Regions from separate parts of the Anaeromyxobacter sp. SG17 genome, predicted to be linked through region 1. Evidence: riboswitches for the same ligand, from Rfam matches in the RefSeq annotation. Region 1 holds a riboswitch; the other holds the start of a gene.
The links. Region 1 has a riboswitch for S-adenosylmethionine ahead of thrC (threonine synthase). Riboswitches for the same ligand answer to the same signal wherever they lie in the genome.
Positions count from the first base shown of each region.

Region 2: it holds a riboswitch for S-adenosylmethionine, as region 1 does, so the genes downstream of both, MNY60_RS01395 (tetratricopeptide repeat protein) here and thrC (threonine synthase) in region 1, are expected to answer to the same signal.

Region 1 is NZ_JALCYX010000001.1:55,126-62,561, forward strand. It holds gene cobA (uroporphyrinogen-III C-methyltransferase) at 1-977, shown strand, start outside; gene MNY60_RS00285 (nitrite/sulfite reductase) at 988-2,826, shown strand; SAM riboswitch at 2,900-2,975, shown strand; gene thrC (threonine synthase) at 3,013-4,290, shown strand; gene MNY60_RS00295 (MoaD/ThiS family protein) at 4,308-4,583, shown strand; gene moeB (molybdopterin-synthase adenylyltransferase MoeB) at 4,588-5,754, shown strand; gene cysK (cysteine synthase A) at 5,757-6,725, shown strand; gene MNY60_RS00310 (PLP-dependent cysteine synthase family protein) at 6,722-7,436, shown strand, end outside.
Region 2 is NZ_JALCYX010000002.1:70,373-77,808, reverse strand. It holds gene MNY60_RS01425 (hypothetical protein) at 17-820, shown strand; gene MNY60_RS01420 (SEC-C metal-binding domain-containing protein) at 931-1,476, opposite strand; gene MNY60_RS01415 (nucleotidyltransferase family protein) at 1,676-1,975, shown strand; gene MNY60_RS01410 (DUF86 domain-containing protein) at 1,998-2,300, shown strand; gene MNY60_RS01405 (GTP pyrophosphokinase) at 2,512-2,943, opposite strand; gene MNY60_RS01400 (cyclin-dependent kinase inhibitor 3 family protein) at 2,997-3,530, opposite strand; gene MNY60_RS01395 (tetratricopeptide repeat protein) at 3,582-4,193, opposite strand; SAM riboswitch class I at 4,675-4,766, opposite strand; gene MNY60_RS01390 (GH36-type glycosyl hydrolase domain-containing protein) at 4,848-7,436, opposite strand, start outside.

The DNA of each region.
Region 1 (7,436 bases):
CCCCTGCCCTCGCCGGGCTGCTGCGCGAGGCGCTCGACGCGCTCCTGCCGCGCGACCTCGCGTCCTGGGTGGACACCGCCGAGGCGGAGCGCGAGGGCTGGAAGCGCGCCCGCGTGCCGCTCGCCACCCGCCGCCCGCTCCTGCTCGAGAAGCTGAACTCCCTGTACGCGCGCGCGCCCTCCCCCGGCGCCGCCGCGCCGACGCCGCCGGGCCTGGTGTCGCTCGTCGGCGCGGGGCCCGGCGATCCGGGCCTCCTCACCCGGCGCGCCGCCGACCGGCTCGCCGAGGCGGAGGTCGTCCTCTACGACGCGCTCGTGGACGCCGACGTGCTGAGGCTCGCGCCGCGCGCGCACTGCTTCCAGGTCGGGAAGCGCGCCGGCCGCCCCAGCGTGTCGCAGCGCGCGATCGAGCGGCTCCTCGTGGGCGCCGCGCGGCAGGGCAAGCGCGTCGTCCGGCTCAAGTGCGGCGACCCGTTCGTCTTCGGGCGGGGCGGCGAGGAGGCGCGCGCGCTCGCCGCCGCGGGCGTGCCGTTCGAGGTCGTACCCGGGGTGTCGTCCGCCATCGCCGCGCCCGCGCTGGCCGGCATCCCGGTGACGCACCGCGGGCTCGCGGCCGGCTTCGCGGTGATCGCGGGGCACGACGAGCGGACCTACGGGCCGATCCTGGATCGGATGGGCGCCGAGACCTCGCTCACGCTCGTCGTCCTCATGGGGATCGGCGCGCGCGAGCGGATCGCGACCCGGCTCCTCTCGCGCGGGTGGGATCGGGAGACGCCCGCCGCGATCGTCCTCGGCGCGTCGTCCCCCGACGCGTTCGCCTGGAAGGGCACGCTCGCGGGGCTGCGCCACGCCGCGCTGCCCGATCACCCGGAGCTCCCCGGCACCCTCGTCATCGGCGCCGTCGCCGCCCTGCAGCTCACCTCCTCGCGCGCCGACGCGCGTGACCACGAACCGCTCGCGCCCGCGCAGAGCGCCTGAAAGGAGCCGCATGTCCCGCCCCTCAGAGCCCACCCCGCCCGTCCGGGAGACCTTCGCGGACGACCGCGAGATCGACGCCTTCGTCGAGACGCTCGGCCGCTTCGAGCGCGGTGAGATCGACGCCGACGCCTGGCGCGCCTACCGCGTGGTGCGCGGCGCCTACTCGCAGCGGCAGGACGGCCTGCACATGCTGCGCATCAAGCTGCCGCAGGGCGCGACCTCCGCCGCGCAGCTCCGCGCGCTCGCCGACGTCGCGGCGCGCTTCTCGCGCGGCTACGGGCACGTGACGACCCGCCAGAACTTCCAGGTGCACTTCGTGCGGCCGGCGGACCTCGAGCCCGCGCTCCGCCGGCTCGCGGCGGACGGCGTCACCACCTCCGGCGCGGGCGGCAACGCGGTCCGCAACGTGGTCGCCTGCCCCCTCGCCGGCGTCTCGCCGGACGAGCTCTTCGACGTGACGCCCTACGCCGAGGCGGCGACGCGCCACTTCCTGCGCCACCCGCTCGCGAACGCGCTGCCGCGCAAGTTCAAGATCGCCTTCGAGGGCTGCGCCGAGGACCACGTCGCGACGGCCATCCACGACCTCGGCTTCCGCGCGCGCGTGCGGACCGAGGGCGGGCGGACCGTGCGCGGCTTCTCGGTGACGGTCGCGGGCGGGACGGCGTCCCTGTGCACCTCCGGCGCGCCGCTCGTCGACTTCCTGCCCGCGTCGGAGCTCCTCGCGCTCGCCGAGGCGATCGTCCGCGTGTTCCACGCCCGCGGCGACCGGGTGAACAAGCAGCGCAACCGGCTCAAGTTCCTCGTCCGGTCGCTCGGGTTCGAGCCCTTCCGCGCGCTCGTCGAGGAGGAGCTCGCGCGCGTGCGGGCCGAGGGCGCCCCGCGGCTCCCGTTCGATCCCGACGCCGCGCCGGCGGACGCCCCGCCGCCCGCGCACGCGCGTCCGGAGCCTCCCACCGCCGCGGAGATCTCCGCGCGCGTCGCCGCGGCGCCGCCCCGCGGCCCCGGCGAGCCGCCGGCGGTCCTGCCCGTGCTCGCGCCGTCGCCCGCGGCGCTCGCCGCGTTCCGCGCGACGAACGTCCGGCCCCAGCGCCAGCCCGGCTTCTCCGCGGTCACCGTGTCGCTCCCGCAGGGAGACGTCACCGCCGCGCAGCTCGAGGTGCTCGCGGACCTCGCGCTCGCGCACGGCGACGGCGCCGTCCGCTTCGCGAGCGACGGCAAGGTCCTGGTGCGCTGGGTGCCGTCCGACGAGGTCCCCGCCCTGTTCGCGCGGCTCGCCGCGGCGGGGCTCGGGCGCGACGGCGCGCGGAGCGCCGCGGACGTCGTCGCCTGCCCCGGCGCGGACGTGTGCCGCCTCGCCGTGACGCGCACCCGCGGGATCGCGCGGCTCGTCGAGGAGCGCGTCCGGCAGCGGCTCGGCGCGCCCGGCCTCGCCGCCGCGCTGCCGGTCCACGTCTCCGGCTGCCCGAACGGCTGCAGCCAGCACCACCTCGCCGCCATCGGCCTGCAGGGGAGCGCGCGAAAGCTCGGCGGCCGGGCGGTCCCGCAGTACTTCGTGCTCGTCGGCGGGGGCGCGGAGGACGGCGTCGCGACGTTCGGGAAGCTGGCGGGCAAGGTGCCCGCGCGGCGCGTCCCCGAGGCCGTGGAGCGGCTCACGGCGCTGTACCTCGCCGAGCGGCGCGAGGGCGAGGCCGCCGGGCCGTTCTTCTCCCGCGCGCTCGATCGCGTGAAGGCCGTCGTCGCTCCGCTCGAGGCGCTCAGGCTCGAGGACGCCGCGCCGGAGGACTTCGTCGAGCCCGGGGCGAGCGACGACTTCAGCCCCGAGACCCAGGCGGGCGAGTGCGCCGCCTGAAAATGGAGATCCTCCGCTTGACGGGAGGCTCGTCCGCTAAATAGGATGACCACCGATCGCCGCAGCCGCGGCGATCGGAGTCCGTGGCGATTTGCGGCGTATTGCGGCCACGTTAAACCAACCGCTAAAAAGCCCCTCCCCGGCTGCCTGCAGTGCCGTCCGGCGAGGGAGAAGGAAGTCTCCAGCATGTCCTCGTCCCTCGCGGCCGCGCCCCGCGCGGCGTCCGCTTCAGCGGATCCGCACCGTCCGGAGCTGTCCCCCCTCGTCTGCCGCCGCTGCGGCGCGCGCTTCGAGCCTCGCCCCGTGGCGGTGTGCGAGGAGTGCGTCGGGCCCCTCGAGCCGGCGTACGAGAGCGACCGCGTCCTGCCCACGCGCTGGCAGATCGAGGCGCGGCCCCGCTCGATCTGGCGTTACCGCGAGTGGCTCCCCATCCTCGGCGAGCCCGTCCTCTCGCTCGACACCGGCTTCACGCCGCTCGTGGACGCGCCGGCGCTCGCCCGCGCGCTCGGCGTGCGGCGCGCGCTCGTGAAGAACGACGCGGTCTCCCACCCGACCCAGTCGTTCAAGGACCGGGTGGTGGCGGTGGCGCTGAACGCCGCGGCGGGGCTCGGCCTCGACACGGTCGGCTGCGCGTCCACCGGCAACCTCGCGAACGCCGTCGCCGCGCAGGCGGCGCGCGCCGGGCTCGCCGCCTGGATCTTCATCCCCGAGGACCTCGAGCTCGCGAAGATCGTGGGCACCGCCGTCTACGGCCCGCGCCTCGTGCGCGTGCGCGGCACGTACGACGACGTGAACCGGCTCTGCGCCCAGGTGGCGGATCGCTTCGGCTGGGGGCTCGTGAACCTGAACCTGCGCAGCTACTACGGCGAGGGCTCGAAGACCATGGCCTTCGAGATCGCGGAGCAGCTCGGCTGGCGGCTGCCCGACGCGGTCATCGCCCCGATGGCGGGCGGCTCGCTCGTGACGAAGCTCGACAAGGGCTTCCACGAGCTCGCCGGCGCCCACCTCGTGGACGGGCCGCTGCCGCGGATGTACGGGGCGCAGGCCGCCGGGTGCGCGCCCATCGTGAACCTGTTCGAGAAGGGCGGCGAGGCGATCGAGCCCGTGGTCCCCCGCACCATCGCCCGCTCGATCGCCATCGGGAACCCGGCGGACGGGCCCTTCGCGGCGAGGGCGATCCGCGCCTCGGGCGGCGCGGCGGCGGCGGTCACCGACGAGGAGCTCGTGCGCGGCATCCGCCTCCTCGCCGAGACCACCGGCGTCTTCACCGAGACCGCCGGCGGGGTCACCGTCGCCGCAGCGCTGAAGCTCGCGCGCGAGGGTAAGCTGCGCGCGCAGGACGAGCTCGTGCTCTGCATCACCGGAAACGGTCTCAAGACCATCGACGCCGTCGTCCCCGCCCTGCCGGAGACGCCGGTCATCTCAGCGAAGCTCCGCGAGGTCGCGGCGCTCGTGGACGCCTGATCCGAGGAGAGACGAAGATGCCCATCACCTTGAGGCTCCCCGCCGTGCTCGCGAAGGCCGCCGGCGGAAAGACCGTCCACGAGGCGCGCGGCGCCACCGTCGGAGAGGTCGTCGGCGACCTCGCGGGCCGCTTTCCCGAGCTCGGCCCCCGGCTTCGCGATGCGAAGGGCGAGCCGTACCCTTACGTCATCTTCTACCTGGACGACGAGGACATCCGGTTCCAGCAGGGCTTCGCGACGCCCGTGCCGGACGGCGCCGAGATCGTGGTCGTCCCCGCCATCGCAGGAGGCTAGCGAGATGTCCATCGGCCGCACCGCACAGGAGCTCCCGCCGCTGTCGCAGGAGGAGATCCTCCGCTACAGCCGCCACCTCATCATCCCGGAGGTCGGCGTCGAGGGTCAGCGCCGCCTCAAGGCGGCGCGCGTGCTCATGGTGGGCGCGGGCGGCCTCGGCTCGCCCATCGGGCTCTACCTCGCCGCCGCGGGCGTCGGCACCCTCGGGATCGTCGAGTTCGACGTGGTGGACGCGACGAACCTGCAGCGCCAGGTGCTGCACGGCACGAAGGACGTCGGCCGCAAGAAGGTCGAGTCCGCCCGCGATCGGATCCGCGATCTCAACCCGCACGTGGAGGTGGTCGCGCACGAGGCGTGGCTCACCTCCGAGAACGCGCTCGAGATCATCCGGGACTACGACCTCGTGGTGGACGGCACCGACAACTTCGCGACGCGCTACCTCGTGAACGACGCGTGCGTGCTGCTCGGCAAGCCCAACGTCTACGGCTCGATCTACCGGTTCGAGGGCCAGTCCACGGTGTTCTGCACGGACGCGGGCCCCTGCTACCGCTGCCTCTACCCGGAGCCGCCTCCCCCCGGGCTCGTGCCCTCCTGCGCGGAGGGCGGCGTGCTCGGGATCCTGCCGGGCCTCGTCGGGCTCGTGCAGGCGACCGAGACGGTGAAGCTCATCGCCGGCATCGGCGAGCCGCTCGTCGGGCGGCTCCTCCTCGTGGACGCGCTGGGGATGCAGTTCCGCACGGTGAAGCTCCGCAAGGACCCGCGCTGCCCCGCCTGCGGAACGCGCGAGATCGAGGAGCTCATCGACTACCAGCAATTCTGCGGGATCCGCGGCGGCGAGGACGAGACGGCCGGCGTGCCCGTCCTCACGGTCGCCGAGCTCGACGAGCGGCGGCGCGGCGGCGCCGACCTCGACCTCGTCGACGTGCGCGAGCCGCACGAGTGGGACATCGGCCGGATCGAGGGCGCGCGCCTCGCGCCGCTCTCCTCCTTCGCCGACGCGCTCCGCACCTTCGACAGCGCGCGCGACGTGGTCCTCTACTGCAAGAGCGGCGTGCGCAGCGCGAAGGCGGTGCGCCAGCTCCAGGAGGCAGGGTTCAAGCGCGTGTGGAACCTCGAGGGCGGCATCCTCCGCTGGAGCGAGGAGATCGACCCCACCGTGCCGCGGTACTGACCGTGCCCGCCTCCGCGCGCCCCCGCGCCGCCCCGCCGCTCGAGACGATCCTCGACGCCGTGGGCGGCACGCCCGTCGTGAAGCTCCGCCGCGTGGTCCCTCCCGGCGCGGCGGAGGTGCTCGCGAAGCTCGAGTCCATGAACCCGGGCGGCTCGGTCAAGGACCGCATCGCGGTCGCCATGATCGAGGCGGCCGAGCGCGACGGCCGGCTCGCGCCCGGGGGGCGCGTGGTGGAGCCGACGAGCGGGAACACCGGGCTGGGGCTCGCGCTCGTCTGCGCGGTGAAGGGCTACCGGCTCACGCTCGTCATGCCGGACTCGACCTCCCTCGAGCACCGGCAGGCGCTCGAGGCGTACGGGGCGGAGCTGGTCCTCACCCCCGCGGAGGCGGGCATGCCGCCCGCGGTGGCGCGGGCGAGCGAGCTCTCGCGAGAGACCGGCGCGCTCCTCCTCCAGCAGTTCGAGAACCCGGCGAACCCGCAGGCGCACCGCGACGGGACCGCGCGCGAGCTCCTCCTCGCCCTCGACGCGCTCGGCGGGCCGTTGGGCGCCTTCGTCGCAGGCGTCGGGACGGGCGGGACGCTCACCGGCGTCGCCGGGGTCTTGCGGAGGGAGCGCCCCGGGACGCTCATGGTCGCGGTCGAGCCCGAGGCCTGCGCCGTCCTGTCCGGCGGGACTCCCGGCCCGACGCGGATCCAGGGGCTGGGCGCGGGCTTCGTCCCGCGCGTGCTCGACCCGGCCGCGTACGATCGGGTCGAGCGGGTGAGCGACGAGGAGGCGTGGGCGATGAAGCTCCGGCTGGCCCGGGAGGAGGGGCTCCTCGTCGGCACCTCGAGCGGCGCGGCGGTCGTCGCTGCGATCCGGGTGGCGCGCGAGCTCGGCGCGGGCCACCGCGTCGCAACCGTGCTGCCCGACACCGGCGAGCGCTACTTCTCCGCGGCGGAGTGGTTCGCGCGCGAGGCCGCGCGATGACCGCGCCCGGCCTCCGCCACGGCGCCGCGCCCGTCGAGACGGTGGCGCGGCTCGTCGGGAGCACGCCGCTCGTGCGGCTGCGCCGCATCGGGGCGGAGCTCCCCGGCATCCGCCTCTACGCGAAGTGCGAGTTCATGAACCCCGGCGGCTCGGTCAAGGACCGCCCCGCGCTCCGCATGATCGAGGCCGCGCTCCAGGACGGGCGCCTCGGGCCCGGGCGCACCCTCGTCGACTCCACGAGCGGCAACACCGGCGTCGCCTACGCCTGGATCTGCGCGGCGCTCGGGGTCCGCTGCGCCCTCGTCATGCCGCGCAACGTGAGCGCCGCGCGCAAGCGCATCGCGCAGGCGTTCGGCGCCGAGCTCGTGTTCTCGGATCCGCTCGAGGGCTCCGACGGCGCCATCCGCCAGGTGCGCGAGCTCGTGGCGCGGGAGCCGGATCGCTGGTTCTACCCGGACCAGTACGGGAACCCGGAGAACCCGCGCGCCCACGAGCTCGGGACCGCGGTGGAGATCGCCGAGGCGCTCGACGGCGGGGTGGCCGCGTTCGTGGCCGGGATCGGCACGAGCGGCACGGTGATGGGGACCTCGCGCGGGCTGCGCGCGCTCGCGCCGGGGGTGCGCTGCCACGCGGTCGAGCCCGCCGAGCCGCTCCACGGCCTCGAGGGGCTGAAGCACATGGAGAGCTCGATCGTGCCGGCGATCTACGACG
Region 2 (7,436 bases), on a different contig from region 1:
ATCTCAGGAGGACAGAATGCGCTACCTGCTCGTTGCATCGTCGCTGCTGCTCGGATCGGTGACCTTGGCCACCTCGGCCCAGGCGCAGGTCTCCGTCGGCGTCGGCATCGCGATCCCCAGCATCCAGATCGGCATCAACGTGCCGGCCTATCCGGAGCTCGTCCCCGTGCCGGGGTATCCCGTCTATTACGCCCCTCGAGCGAGCTCGAACTACTTCTTCTATGACGGCGCTTACTGGGCGTTCCAGGGCGACGAGTGGTACGTGAGCAGCTGGTACGACGGGCCGTGGTACGTCGTGGAGCCCGCGCACGTCCCGCTCTACGTGCTGCGCGTCCCGGTGCGCTACTACCGGCAGCCTCCCCCGTACTTCCGCGGGTGGCGCGCCGACGCGCCGCCTCGCTGGGGACACCGCTTCGGCCACGACTGGGAGCGGGGTCACCGCGGGTGGGATCGATGGGACCGCCGCGCCGCCCCGCGCCCCGCGCCGCTGCCCGTCTACCAGCGGGGCTACGTGGGTGACCGCTATCCCCGCGCGCCCGAGATGCAGCACTCGATTCGCTCCGAGCAGTATCGCTACCGGCCGCGCGAGGAGGTGACGCGGACGCGCTTCGAGCCGTACGGCCGGGACCGGGGGCCCGAGCGGGCGCAGCCGTATCCGCAGCCGTCCGATCACCAGCGCTGGTCGGCTCCGCCGCCGCAGAACGATGATCGCGGGGACTTCCGTGGACGGCACGACGACGATCGTCGGGACGACCGTGGGCGCCACGACCACGGCCGGCGGCACGAGGACGAGGGGCGCGGGCGCGGTCACAGGGACTGACGCGCAACTGGAGTGAGCTTCACGCGGCGGGGAGCCCGGGGCACGGGGCTCCCCGCTGTCGTTTCGTGATCGGGGATGCCGGACGAGGCGGGAGCGTCGTCCGCCTATGTTCAGTGAAGCTGACGCGTGGCATCGGCTCCGAGGGCGCAGCACCGCTTGTACTTCTGGCCGCTACCGCAGGGACACGATGCATTTCGGCCCGGGCGTGCCTCGCGCGTCGCGGGCCGCCGCGCGGACTTCGCCGAGGGAAGCGCGTCGGGGCCGGGCTGCCACAATCGAGCTGTCTCGCGCTCGATCCGGTCGATATGCGCGCGCTGTGCATCGGTCAGCGCCCCACCGAGCTCCTCGATCGCGTGCGCGATCGCGCTCAGCTGCTCCGCCGCGCAGATGGCACAGTCGGCCTTCGCGACCAGGTCATCGGACTCGAGCGCGCGAACGAGGTGTGGAATCGCCCGGGCGTCGCCGTACCTCGCGAGGAAGGCAGCGCCACCGACGGGACTCTCGTCGAGCACTCGAACGAGAGCAGCAAGAATCCGATCGTCGCGAGCCTGCGTTCGGACCAGCGCCATCGCGAGCCGGGTGCGCTCCGCGACATCTCGCGCCGCGTGGAAGGAGGCGAGGAGGGAATCCAGCGATGGCTTCGGGCGAGTCGGCATGAGATCTCCGGCGAAGAGGTGAGCCTCCCGCGTCGTCCAGTCTGCGGACGAAGGGTCCGCGGTCCCGACGGCGTGTCCGCCGCCATTCCGGTCCTGGAACGCGAAGCGACTCGGACGGCGGGTGCATGAGCAATTCGCGTGCCGTCGGCAAACGACAGGACTGTGCTGACCTCGCGAACTGCGGTTATGATTCAAAGGGATGACCGTACGGATCCACATGCCGGAAGAGGCGCTGGCGACGTTTTGCCGGAAACATCGCGTCAGCAGGCTCGCGCTGTTTGGATCCGTTCTACGAGACGACTTCCGGCCAGACAGCGACGTGGACGTTCTCGTCGAGTTCCAGCCAGGGGCCCGGGCCGGGTTCCTGAAGCTCGCCGAGATGGAGCTCGAGCTCGGCGCCATGCTCGGCCGGAAGGTCGATCTGAGGACACCGGGAGAGCTGAGCCGGTACTTCCGCGACGAAGTTCTAGCGAACGCCGAGGTCCAGTTTGCGACCTGACGACGTCATCCGGCTGCGGCACATGCTGGACGCCGCGCGCGAGGCGATGTCGTTCGCGGCTGGACGCTCGCGGGGCGATCTCGAGCGCGATCGCATGCTGGTCTTGGCGATAGTCAAAGACGTCGAGATCATCGGCGAGGCTGCCGCGCGGGTCAGCCCTGCGATGCAGGCATCACACCCGGAGATCCCGTGGGCGCAGATCATCGCGACGCGCAACCGTCTGATTCATGCGTACTTCGACGTGGACCTTCAGGTCGTCTGGGACACGGTGACGGATGACCTCCCGCAGCTCGTCCGTCTGCTGGAGCCTTTCGTGCCGTCGTAATGCGGCAAGGTGCGAGAACCCGCGCTGAGCGACTTCATTCACGGGTGCCGTCACGGACGACCCGCCCGCCGAAGCGACGAGTCCTGGTCGTCCGGGAAGCCCGCGTAACCTTCGGCTGCGCTCTCATCGTGCATGCGTCGAGGCTAGCGGCAGTACGGACACGCTCGATCGCCGCCATTGTCAACGTGAGCCGCGTGTCGTGTGGTGCGTCCTACTTCCCGCCCGAAAGCCGCTTCCACGCAGCCAGGTACCGCGCCATCCGCTCCGCGTCCGCGTCCCCGAACGTCGCGAGCCTGCGAACGTCCATGTTGTCGAGGAGATCTGCGCGCTTCACCGTCGCGGCGAGCTCATCGAGGGAAACGCGCTCGATGAACGCTGCGTAGTCCTCTCCGGGCCGCTTCGTCAGCGCAACGATCGCGGTCACCTCTCGCTCTGGGTACCCGCGCCGTCGCAGTTCGTCGGGCGTGATGTCCGTGTCCTCGAGCACGTCGTGGAGCACGGCGACGCGCCGCGCCTCGTCGGTGGTCATCGCGAGCATGACGCGGAGCGGGTGGAGGATGTACGGGGCGCCGCCCTTGTCGACGGCGTTCCGGTGCTTCCCGGCCGCGAGCGCGACTGCGTCCGCGACGGTGGGGGTCTGCATGGCGAGTCTCTCCTGTGTGCGGGTCAAGTCTCGGCTGCCGGCAATCCACGGGCTCATTCCACGTCACCTCGGAACTCGTGGACGAAACGCTCCTGCGCGGCGTTCTCGATCGCGCGACCGCGGGCTGCGCGCACGACGGCAATGGCCTCCGCGGGAGGCGTGCCGCGCGCGACGAGGCAGGACGCGGCGATGGTGCCCGCTCGCCCGACGCCGCCCCAGCAGTGCACGACCACGTCCTGCCCCCGCTCGAGCGCGTGCAGGATGCGGCCCACGAGCCGGCGGGCAGAGGCGAGATCCGTGGGCGCCCACATGTCCGCGATGGGATAGTGAATCCACCTGAGCCGTTCCCGGCGCGCCTCGCCGTCGAGGTCGCCGAGCTCCGCGATCTCGAACCGCTCGAGCAGGGTCACGAGCACCTTCGCACCGTGCACCCGCGCGATCGCCTCCACGTCCTCGCGCAGCCGGACGTCGGAGTCGGGGTCTCGTCCCGCCACCCAGCGGCCGGGCGCGCGCGTCAGGCCGAGCCGGCCCGGAAGAGCGAGCGCGGACGCGGGGAGGTAGTCGACGCGAAGCGCGTACGGTTCCATGAGGTCTCCTTTCTCGTCGAGAGTGGGGCGAGGCCCGAGCCGACACACGGCTCAGGCCGACGCCGGCCCGGGGATCGCGAACGCGGGCTCCTCCTGGAGCGCCGCCGCCTCGAGGCGCGCCTGCTCGGCGCCGGCCGCGTCTCCGGTCGCCTTGGCGACCGCCGCCTTCGCCTCCCATGCCTCGCGCGAGGCGGGGTGGAGCAGCGTGACGGCGTCGGCGAGCGCGCGCGCCTCGGCCGGCTTCCCGGTGGCGAGGTGGTAGCGCACCATCGCGAGGTGCGACGGCACGTCGACGGTCCCACCCCGCTGCAGCAGCGCGTAGAGCCGAGGCGTCGACGCATCGTCCGCGGCGCGCTCCAGGTCGGCGAGCGCCGCCTGGATGCGACCGGTGATCACCTCGAACGAGTGGCGGAACGGGGGCACCAGCGGGTCCTTCCCGATGGCGATGCTGATCTGCTCGAAGGCCATCTCCATCTCTCCCGAGTAGTCGCAGGCCACCGCGAAGGCCCAGTGCAGGTGGGCGGAGTCGAGCCCCACCTTGCGGGCCTCGGCGAGGACCTCGCGGTACACGCTCACCGCCTCGTCCGCCCGCCGCTGCTCCACGAGGTCGTAGGCGCGGCGCATCTCTCCCAGCAGTCGGTCCGTCGTCTTCCTGGGGGGCATCTCGTCTCCTCCTGCGCCGTCGCGGCGTCGTCGGTTGCGGACCGGTCGATCCCGGGCCGGTGAACGCTTCAGGACTGCCGTGCCGGACGCGCGGGGGAAGCCGCCGCGTGCCCGGAGCGCTCGTCGCGAGCGAGGGCGGTCGCGCGCGCGAGCGCCGCCTGCGCGCCGTCGAGGTCGCCACGTCGAATGCAATCGCAGGCGATGGCGAGGTGCGAGGCGACGCCGAGCGGATAGCAGATCATTGCGCAATCGTCTTTCCCGGGACGCACGGGTCCCGTCCCGCTGCCGGGCAGCGGGTTCGATGGTCTGGGCGAGGACAGGGGCGCCGGCAGGAACACCCTACACGGCGCACGGACAGGCCGAACCGGGCGCAGGCTGCCCGGGCGACCCGTACGGCCGACGTGGCATCGCTGCGCCCGTGGGGCGCCGCGAGGATCACGCCCGGGGTCCCGGTTACGTCGCTCTCTCGTGGGTCATGGGGCCTCCATCGCAGGCGGCATTGCCACATCCCCGGGATACCGGGAGCTGGCCGAGGGTCATCGGGCCGCCGCCCTCGCCTCGTCTTGATGGAATGACATCGAACATCGGAGGCACGTATTTATACCATTCGTGGAGAAATGTCAATCTGCGGACCAATCGTGCCCAATAGGGAGCTCACCGTTCATCCCGGTGTCCCGCCCTCCCGGGACGAGCTGCAGAGCCAGCCGCTTCCCGGCCGGTGAGGTCCGGCTGCCCGGCGACTCCCATCACGACCCGCACCTCGTGCGTCCCGCCATCGTCGACGAGCGGGATCGCCCGCGGATCGACCGCCACGCCGTCCAGCTCCGCGAGGGCGATCCCGCGGCACCGCCGCTCGAAGTTGTCGACCGTGATCTCGTACCGCGTCGACCCGAGCCGCCAGGTGATCCCGTAGCCGGGCCAGGACGCCGGGATGCAGGGATCGAGCTCGAAGGTCTCGCCTTGCCTCCGGAGCCCGAGGATGCTCTCGAGCCCGGCGCGGTACATCCAGCCGGCCGATCCCGTGTACCAGGTCCACCCCGCGCGCCCCGCGTGCTCGGGGTGGGCGCAGACGTCGCCCGCGACGACGTAGGGCTCTCCCCGATAGTGCGCGACGTCCGCGCCGGTGCGGGTGTGGTTCACCGGGTTCAGCATGTGGAACAGCTCCGCCGCCTCGTCGCCGCTCCCGAGCTTCGCGAGCGCCATCACGATCCACGCGGCGGCGTGCGTGTACTGACCGCCGTTCTCGCGCACGCCGGGCGGGTAGCCCTTGATGTAGCCGGGCTCCTGCCTCGACCGATCGAAGGGCGGCGTGAGCAGCACGACGACCTGGGCCCCTCGACGCACCAGGTGAGTTCGGACCGAATCCATCGCGCGGTCGGCGAGACGCGCCGGGGCGGCTCCGGAGAGCACCGCCCAGGACTGGGCGATCGAGTCGATCGAGCACTCGTCGTTCTGGGCCGAGCCGAGCGGTGAGCCGTCGTCGTAGTAGCCGCGCCGGTACCACTCCCCGTCCCAGCTCCGCTCGAGCGCCTCGGCGAGCCGGGCTGCCTCGGCGCGGTAGCGCCCCGCGCGATCGGCCTCGCCACGCGCCGCGCAGAGCGTGGCGAAGTCCTTGAGGACCGCGTGAAGGAAGAAGCCGAGCCAGACGCTCTCGCCGCGTCCCTCCCTGCCCACGCGGTTCATCCCGTCGTTCCAGTCGCCGCTCCCCATGAGCGGCAGGCCGTGGACGCCCGAGGTGAGCCCGCGCTCGAGGGCGCGCACGCAGTGCTCGAAGAGCGAGGCGTCCTCTTCCGAGACGCGGGGCTGGGCGTACGCGTCGTGAGCGCCCGGCGCGAGCGGCTCACCTTCGAGGAACGGGACGCGCTCGTCGAGCACGCCGGCGTCGCCCGTCGTGCGGACGTAGTGCGCCACCGCGTACGGCAGCCAGACGAGATCGTCCGAGCAACGGGTGCGCGTCCCGCGCCCGCTCGGCGGATGCCACCAGTGCTGCACGTCTCCCTCGCGGAACTGCCGCGCCGCGGCGCGGAGGAGGTGCTCGCGGACGAGCGTCGGCCGCGCCATCGCGAGCGCCATCGCGTCCTGGAGCTGATCCCTGAACCCGAACGCGCCGCCGGGCTGATGGTAGCCGGTCCGCGCCCACATCCGGCAGGAGAGGTCCTGCTGCAGGAGCCACCGGTTCATGAGGACGTCGAAGGAGTCGTCGGGCGTCCGGACCTGCACCGCACCGAGCGTGTCCTCCCACGTCCGCCTCACGGCGGCGAGCGCGGCCTCCGCGGCCTCGGCGCGGCCGTGGCGTCCGATGAGCTCCCGAACCTGCGCCACGTCTCTCCCCTCGCCGAGGAGAAACACGACCCGCCGGGTCTCGCCCGGCTCGAGCTCGATGGCGACGTGCAGCGCCGCGCAGGGATCGAGCCCCGCGCCGAAGCGAGCGGGGAGCTCCACGAGGCCGAGGGCGGCGGGCCGTGCCAGCGAGCCGTTCCGGCCGAGGAAGGCGGTGCGGTCGCCGGTCGCGGAGCGGAGCGCCTCGCTCGCGTGGGCGAACGCGACCCGGCCGGCGAACTCGTGGTTCCAGGCGTTCGTCGCGAGGACCGCGCCGGTCTGCGCGTCCTGCCGCGTGACGACGTGCTGGTTTTGACCGGCCTGCGGGGGGCCGAGGACCCACTCGCTGTACCCGAAGACGGAGAGGCGTCGCGGCGCGCCGCTCTCGTTCGTGAGCGTGAGGAGCGAGAGCTTCACCGGATCCGCGCCGTCCACGAACACGTCGAGGGCGTGGCGCACGCCGTTCGTCGCCCGCTCGAAGCGGGTCACGCCCGCCGCGTGGCGGATCACGAACCGGCCCGACGCGCCGGTGCGGGGCAGCGGCCCCGGCGTGGGCGACCACGCCTCGCCGCTCTCGTCATCGCGGAGGAGGATGGCCTCGGAGGTCGGATCGCTCACCGGATCGTTGGCGAACGGCGTGAGACGGTTCTCGCGGCTGTTCTCGGACCAGGTGAAGGACGACCCCGACGCCGTGACGACCGTCCCGAACACCGGGCTCGCGATGACGTTCGCCCACGGAAGCGGCGTCTCCTCGGCCCCCTCGAGGACGATGACGTACTCCCGCCCGGCATCGGCGAAGCCCCCTGTGCCGTTCCAGAGGGCGAGCGGCGGCACCTCGGGAGGCGCGCCGTGCTCGGGCGCCGAGCCGCGCCTCGCAGGCGGGGCGGGCGCGAGCGCTGCAGGCTCCGCCGGCTGGGGCGCGTG